Botrimarina mediterranea: one gene and its partner. Each later gene encodes a partner of the first gene's protein in a complex. Links are inferred from orthologs where the notes say so. Each region holds a gene or a part of one and is shown on either strand. Other genes may lie near its edges.

Region 1 (3,363 bases):
CCCATAGGTGGTCCCACCGCAGCGACGCCTTCATGTAGAAGACGGCGAACGGCACGAACACCGACAGCGCGATCACCTCTTGCAGCAGTTTGAGTTGCCCCAGGTCGAGCCTGGTGTAGCCGATGCGGTTCGCCGGCACCTGCAGCAGGTACTCGAAGAATGCAATCGCCCAACTCGCAATCGCCGCAACAACCCAAGGCTTGCCGCTGAGGTCCTTGAGGTGAGCGTACCAAGCGAAGGTCATGAAGACGTTCGACAGCGTCAGCAGCAAGATCGTCGTCGGGATCGCGGGCATATCTGGTCGAATGGAATCGCAGATTCTGTGGGAGGGGTCTCCAGACCCCCGATGACGCGCCCCATGCCGTATTCGGAATGGATGCCGTCATCGGGGGTCTGCAGACCCCTCTCACAGGAATCCATTCACATGCAAGTCGCTAGTCGCATCAGTTAAAATAATCCGGCTCCGCCCCCGGCTTCCATTTGATGTTGCAGCCGATCGAGGGCAGCTGCTTGTCGCTGGGCTTCTCGCCGGCGAGCACCGCGTCGCACGCGGCGCGGAGGTCTTCGCCCGTGGGCGCCACGCCGCTGTCAGGACGGCTGCTGTCGAACTGCCCGCGGTAGACCAGCTTGTGGTCCGCGTCGAACAAGAAGAAGTCGGGCGTGCATGCCGCGCGGTACGCCTTCGCCACGTCCTGCGTCGCGTCGTAGAGGTAAGGGAACGTGTAGCCCCGAGCCTCGGCCTCGAGGGCCATCTTGTCAGGCGAGTCGGCCGGGTAGTTGTCCACGTCGTTGGAACTGATCCCGACCATCGCCAAGCCTTTCTCCTGGTACTCCACCCCGAAGGCGGCGAGGGCCTCGGCCAGGTGAATCACGAAGGGGCAGTGGTTGCACATGAACACCACCAACAGGCCCTTCGAATCGGAGAAGTCGCCGGGCTTGACGGTTTTGCCGTCCACGTCCGGCAACGCGAAGTCCGGGGCCGGCGTGCCGAGGGGGAGCATCGTGCTGGGCGTACGAACCATCGTGAGGTCTCCTGCGTCTTAAGGGGCATGCGTTCGCCGCGTTCGTCCCTGCTACGGCTCGGGCGCGACGCCTCTCCCGAGTAGACCGCGGCCGGGCCGCTCGGGCAACGCTCCCACCCCGCGGCCTTCGGGCGCAGCGTTGACACCTGGGCAGATCGCCCTAAAATCACGCGGCGCAGACGTTTAGGTCGAAACCCCCGCGGCCCACGGTGGCCGCTGACTTACAATCCAATATCGCAAGCCGAGAGATGGTTGTTCCAAGCAAGGGACGCCTTCGCTCAACCCCCAGCAGAGGTCCCCATGGGCGTTCTTGAAATCACCGACGGCAACTTCGAACAAGAAGTCCTGATGAGCGAAGTCCCGGTGCTGCTCGACTTCTGGGCCCCGTGGTGCGGCCCGTGCCGCCAGATCGCCCCGCTGATCGAAGAGCTTGCTGGCGAGAACTCGGGCAGCGCGAAGGTCGCGAAGCTCAACGTCGACGACGCTCCCGGCGCCGCCCAGACGTACGGCGTCAGCAGCATCCCCACGCTGATGGTCTTCAAGGGCGGCGAGGTGGTCGACCGCTTCGTCGGCATCCAAGCCAAGAACCGCCTGCAAGAAGCGATCAACTCCGCCAAGGACTGAAGCGGGCATCTGACAACTGAAACAACGCCGAGGGCGACGGACAATTGGTCCGTCGCCTTCGTTTTTTTTGGAATGACCAATGACCAAGCCCCAATGACCAATGAGGTAATCAGGGGTCAGAAGTCAGTAATCAGGACGACTTGCATCTGGAGCTGGTCCCTGACCGCTGATCTCCGCATTGGTCATTGGGGCTTGGTCATTGGACATTCGCTTGCTCTCCGCGTCTCTGCGCGAGGCCTCAAGTCCCCCTCGTCGCGGGCCGATACGAACGATGGAAGACTGTACCGGTTGTACGGCCTTTGCCAGCTAGCATTACCAGCTACCGAAGACGCCCGCGATGAGCGATCCCAAGCACGCCCGCATCGACTCGGCCCACACCGGGCGCCCCGCCGCGAGCCGGGCGCCGCTCTCGGAGTCGGTGGTCCGGCTCGAAGCCGCGCCGGCGCTGACGACGGCCGCGCCGTCGCTCGCCTCGGCCCCGGCGGCCGAGGGGCACGCCGGGCAGCTCGCCCAGTGGCTCCAGTCGCGCAGCCGCGAGCTGCAGGCCCGCGCCGCGCAGCTCGACGCCCAAGAGGCCGATTTCGAAGCCCGGGTCGCCGCCGCCCGCAATGACCTCGAAGCCGATCGCGCCGCGCTCGAAGCCCGCGAGGCGACGCTCCAACGACCGACCGCCGACCCGAAGCTGCTCGCCCAACTCGAGGCGCGCGAGAAGGAACTCGACACCCGCGAAGCGAACCTCGACCACGAGGTGTCTTCGCTCGCCCGCGCGAAAGCCGGCTTCGCCGAGAAGCTGGACAGCCTCGACCGGCAGCGCAAGGAGATCGACGGCCGCTCGAAGGAGTTCGACGCCATCGCCACGCAGTTGGCCGACAAGGATCGTGAGAACCAGCGGAACGCCGCCGAGCTTGAGTTACGCCGCGCCGAGCTGAGCCAGCTCGAAGAGGCCCGCAAAGAGGCCGAGCAATCGCTCAATGAACGTGAGCACCGCCTCGCCCTTCGGCACAAAGAGATCGAAACCGCGGTCAAGCGTTTCGAGCGGCTCGACGCCACCGAACGCCGCGTCGCCGAGCTCGAAGAGCAACTCGCCGCCGCCGCCGAGCGCGACGCCAACCTGGCGATCGCCGAACGCCTGCTCGCCGACGAGCGCGCGGCGCTCGCCCGGCGATTAGCCGACGTCGAGAAGCGCGAGGCCGAGATCCGCCTCCGCAGCGACCGCGACCGCACCGCGATCGGCGCCGACCGCGACGCCTGGCGCGTCGAGGCGAAGGCCTCGGCCGAACGCGTCGAACGCCGCGAGGTCGAGCTCGACCGCCGCGCCGAGTCGCTCCGCCGTTTGCAGACCGAGCTCGAGAACACGCAACGTGAAGTGCTCGAGATGCGGCTCGCTACGGAAGAAACCTGGGCGCAGCTGACGGGCGTCCTCGCGCCGGCGACGCTCACCCGCTCGATCGCCCGCGTCCGCGCGCAGCTCGCCGACCACTACGGCCACACGCTTGAGCACATCGCCAATGAGCGGGGCGCCCTTCGCGACGCTGCCAAGCAGCTCGACGCCGAGTTCAAGCGGCTGGAGCAACAGCGGCTGGCGCTCACCGAGTGGGCCAACCGCCGCCACGAAGAGTTCGGCGACGCCGCCGACCGGCTCGAAGGCCGCGAGCATGAACTCGACCGCCAGCAGCGCGAGTTCGAGAAGCTCGAAGCCCGCTGGGCCGCCGAGCGC
Region 2 (3,302 bases), 800 kb from region 1 along the record:
CAAAGAGCCCGAGTCTTGGCTCCGCGCAAAGGAGGCGGGGACGCTTCCCAAGGGGGCGATCATCGCCCCGTACGCCGATCTGTTGGCGGAGTCGCGATGGCGGCGAAACCTGGTCGTAGGCTCGCTGATTGCCTCGGCGGGCGTCATCGGCCTGTGGGCGATCGGCGAGTATGCGACCGACTTGCAGAAAGTCGTCTTTGATGACTACTACAGCGCACAAGGACTCGAAGGCGCCGAACTAGCCAAGACCGTCAAGGACGCACGCGGCTGGGCGTTCCTCGCTCAAATGCTCGGCGCCGCGCTGGGCATGTGGGTCTTCACGCAGATGGCGACCCGTCTGGGCCGCAAGCCGGCCTTCGCGATCGGCTTTACCTTGGCGCTGGTGGTGACGGCCTACAGCTACCTCTACATGGAGACGCCCACCGACGCGTACTGGATGATGCCGCTGATGGGCGCGACGCAGCTCGGTCTCTTCGCCGGATACGCGATCTACCTACCGGAGTTGTTCCCTAGCCGCCTGCGGAGCACCGGCACGAGCTTCTGTTACAATCTGGGCCGCTTCGCCGCAGCCGGCGGGAGTTTCGTCTCGGCGTGGATCGCCGCCCAGATGTTCGGCCAGTACGACTCCCCCCTCCGCGAGCGCTACGCCGCCGTAGCGATGTGCGCGATCTTCCTGGTGGGCCTCGCCGCCCTCCCCTTTGCGCCCGAAACGAAAGACCAACCCCTGCCGGAGTAGTCTTCATTGCGGTGAGTTTTGGAAAGGAGATGAGGGGAGGTTGGTGATAGGGGGGATCGCAAGCGGTCGTTTAACCGTTTGCGTAAGGGACGCTTGTCCGCCGTAGAACGCGAGTCGTAATACCGTTGGAGGTAAACGAGCAGCCGCTATGCGGCTGGCGATCAAAATCCCCAATGGTTTCTCGATGCGCTCTCTACGAAGGCAGACCTGAGGATAAGAGGGATCGCAACCGTCCGCTTGCGATCCCCCCCTATCACCAACATCCCCCTATCCCCTTCTCCTGGTTAGATCCCCTGCGCGGCCAACCAGCGCTCCGCGTCGAGGGCCGCCATGCAGCCGGTTCCGGCGGCGGTGCAGGCTTGGCGGTAGTAGTCGTCCGACACGTCGCCCGCGGCGAAGACGCCCTCGACGCTCGTGTTGGTGCGGAACGGCACGGTCCACTTCAAGTAGCCCTTCTCGTTCATCTCGAGTTGGCCCTTGAGGAACTTCGTGTTGGGCGTGTGGCCGATGGCGACAAACATGCCAGCGGCGTCCATGTCGCGGTCGGGCTCGCCGACGGTCGAAGTAAGTTTCACGCCCGTCATCCCCTTCTCGTCGTCGCCGTAGACCTCGCTGACCTCGGTGTTCCACACCAGCTCGATCTTCGGGTTCTTCTCGGCGCGCTCGGCCATGATCTTCGACGCCCGCAGCGCATCGCGACGGTGGACCAAGAAGACCTTCTCGGCGTGCTTGGTGAGGTAGTCCGCTTCCTCGACGGCCGAGTCGCCGCCGCCCACCACCACCAACGGCTTGTTGCGGAACCGCGGCAACGCCCCGTCGCAGACCGCACAGGCGCTGACGCCGCGGTTCTTGAATCGTTCCTCCGACTCCAGGCCGAGGTAGTTCGCGCTGGCGCCGGTGGCGATGATGACCGAGTGGGCTTCGATCTCCTGGACCTCACCCGTCGAGCCGGCGCTCTTGAGCTTGAACGGCCGTTGGCTGAAATCGACTTCGGCGATGTCGTCGGTGACGATCCGGGTGCCGAAGTTCTTGGCCTGCTGGCGCATCAGGTGCATCAGCTCGGGGCCGCTGACGCCCTGCTTGTGGTGCATGTCGGCGAGCCAGCTGTGCTCCTCGTCGAGCGCGCTCTTGAGGTAACCCGAAAGGTCGCCGGCGGGCCAGCCGGGGAAGTTCTCGACCTCGGTCGTCAGCGCCAGCTGCCCCAGCGGGAGGGTGCCCGATTGACGGTTTTCCTCGCTGATGGCGCCCTCGAACACCAGGGGGTTCAGGTTCGCACGGGCGGCGTAAACAGCGGCGGTCCAGCCGGCGGGGCCGCTACCGATGATGACAACGTGTTCGGGCACGGGAGCAAATCCTTGAGAATGATCGCGACGCGGAGGCGGGGACTACGGCCGTCGGCCGAGGGGGGGTAGACCCCCGAGTATAGTGGCCTCTTCGGCGATCGGGAACGTACGCCTACAGCACCAAAACCGCATAGAACGCATGCATCCCACGCATCGCCGCATCCCCAACGATGCGTTTGAGCCGTGGGCGCGAGCCCTCGGTGCACGGCGCGAAATGACTTCAGCCACAAAAAGGCACAGAGAGCACAAAGGCTTAGCTTCACAAGCAATCTCCGACCTAGAGACAGTCCGTTTGTGACCCTTGTGCCTTTTTTTGGTCCCCCTTGCTGCGCGCCAGGTATCGGTGGGCTAGGACGGCCGGCGCCCACGGCTCAGACGCTACTGGGTGGTGGGCTAAACGCCAGCGCCGCGACGTGCTCCATGTCGATCGCCAGCGGTTCGACCCAGCAGCGGTCGATCCCCAGCTCGTTTCCTGGCAGCCCCGTCGCCCAGCCGGCGCCTTCGGCCGGCGTCAGCACCTTCGGCAGCGACTCGCCGACGCCAACGCCCACAAGCTTCAGCGCCGCTTCCTTCATCGTCCAAGTACGGAAGAACTCGGCGAGTGGTTCCGGCGCCGCGGCGATGCGGGCGACCTCGTCCGCATGGAACCAACGCTCCGCAAGCGCCGTGGCGTTCTTTATCGGCCGGATCCGCTCGACATCGACGCCAACCGGCGCATCGGCAAACGCGCATAACGCAAGGTCGCCCGTGTGCGCGACGTTGAATTGAACGCCCTCTGCCGCGGGCTTGCCGTTGGGGCCGTAGCGAAAGGCGACATCCGCCGGCGCCACGCCGATCCGCTCGCCAAGGCGCTCGCGCAATCGCCCCCGCGCAACGATGAACCGCCGCCGCGGCTCCTCCCGCACAAACGCCGCCGCGCGGACGCGTTCATCCTCGCTAAGAAGAGCGAACAGCGAATCAACCACCTCGGCGGGTTCGCTAAGCGACCAAGTCGCGACAGCGATTGCATTTCCCTCGTCCCCCGTCCCCCGTCCCCCCTCTCCTGTCATATCGGCCTCATCAAAAGCTATCCGCCTCACGATACGCAGCCAACAACGCCTCATCCCCTTCGCGGCCGCCCTTGCTCTTCCCGTGCTCCATCCCAATGATCCCGTCGAAGCCCTTCGACTTGATGAACTTGAACACGTTGCGGTAGTTGATCTCGCCGGTGCCGGGTTCGTTGC

Evidence for each region. The genes of interacting proteins can lie anywhere in the genome.
Region 2: the proteins of trxA (region 1) and Spa11_RS01990 are in contact, whole or in part, in a crystal structure (PDB 1F6M), measured with the Escherichia coli proteins. The link is inferred for Botrimarina mediterranea from one-to-one orthologs.

The regions. Positions count from the first base shown.
Region 1 is NZ_CP036349.1:1,318,025-1,321,387, forward strand. The notes cover bases 94-2,984. They hold trxA (thioredoxin), read left to right. Parts: upstream 94-1,322; coding sequence 1,323-1,646; downstream 1,647-2,984. Other genes in these bases: Spa11_RS05270 (DMT family protein), read right to left, coding at 94-295; Spa11_RS05275 (thioredoxin family protein), read right to left, coding at 444-1,022; Spa11_RS05285 (coiled-coil domain-containing protein), read left to right, coding at 1,984-2,984. Outside these bases: more of Spa11_RS05270, read right to left, coding at 1-93; more of Spa11_RS05285, read left to right, coding at 2,985-3,363. UniProt on the Escherichia coli protein: Participates in various redox reactions through the reversible oxidation of its active center dithiol to a disulfide and catalyzes dithiol-disulfide exchange reactions.
Region 2 is NZ_CP036349.1:515,989-519,290, forward strand. What follows is about bases 51-2,880. They hold Spa11_RS01990 (thioredoxin-disulfide reductase), read right to left. Parts: upstream 2,080-2,880; coding sequence 1,021-2,079; downstream 51-1,020. Other genes in these bases: Spa11_RS01985 (MFS transporter), read left to right, coding at 51-736; Spa11_RS01995 (4'-phosphopantetheinyl transferase family protein), read right to left, coding at 2,451-2,880. Outside these bases: more of Spa11_RS01985, read left to right, coding at 1-50; more of Spa11_RS01995, read right to left, coding at 2,881-3,158; Spa11_RS02000 (hydroxypyruvate isomerase family protein), read right to left, coding at 3,139-3,302.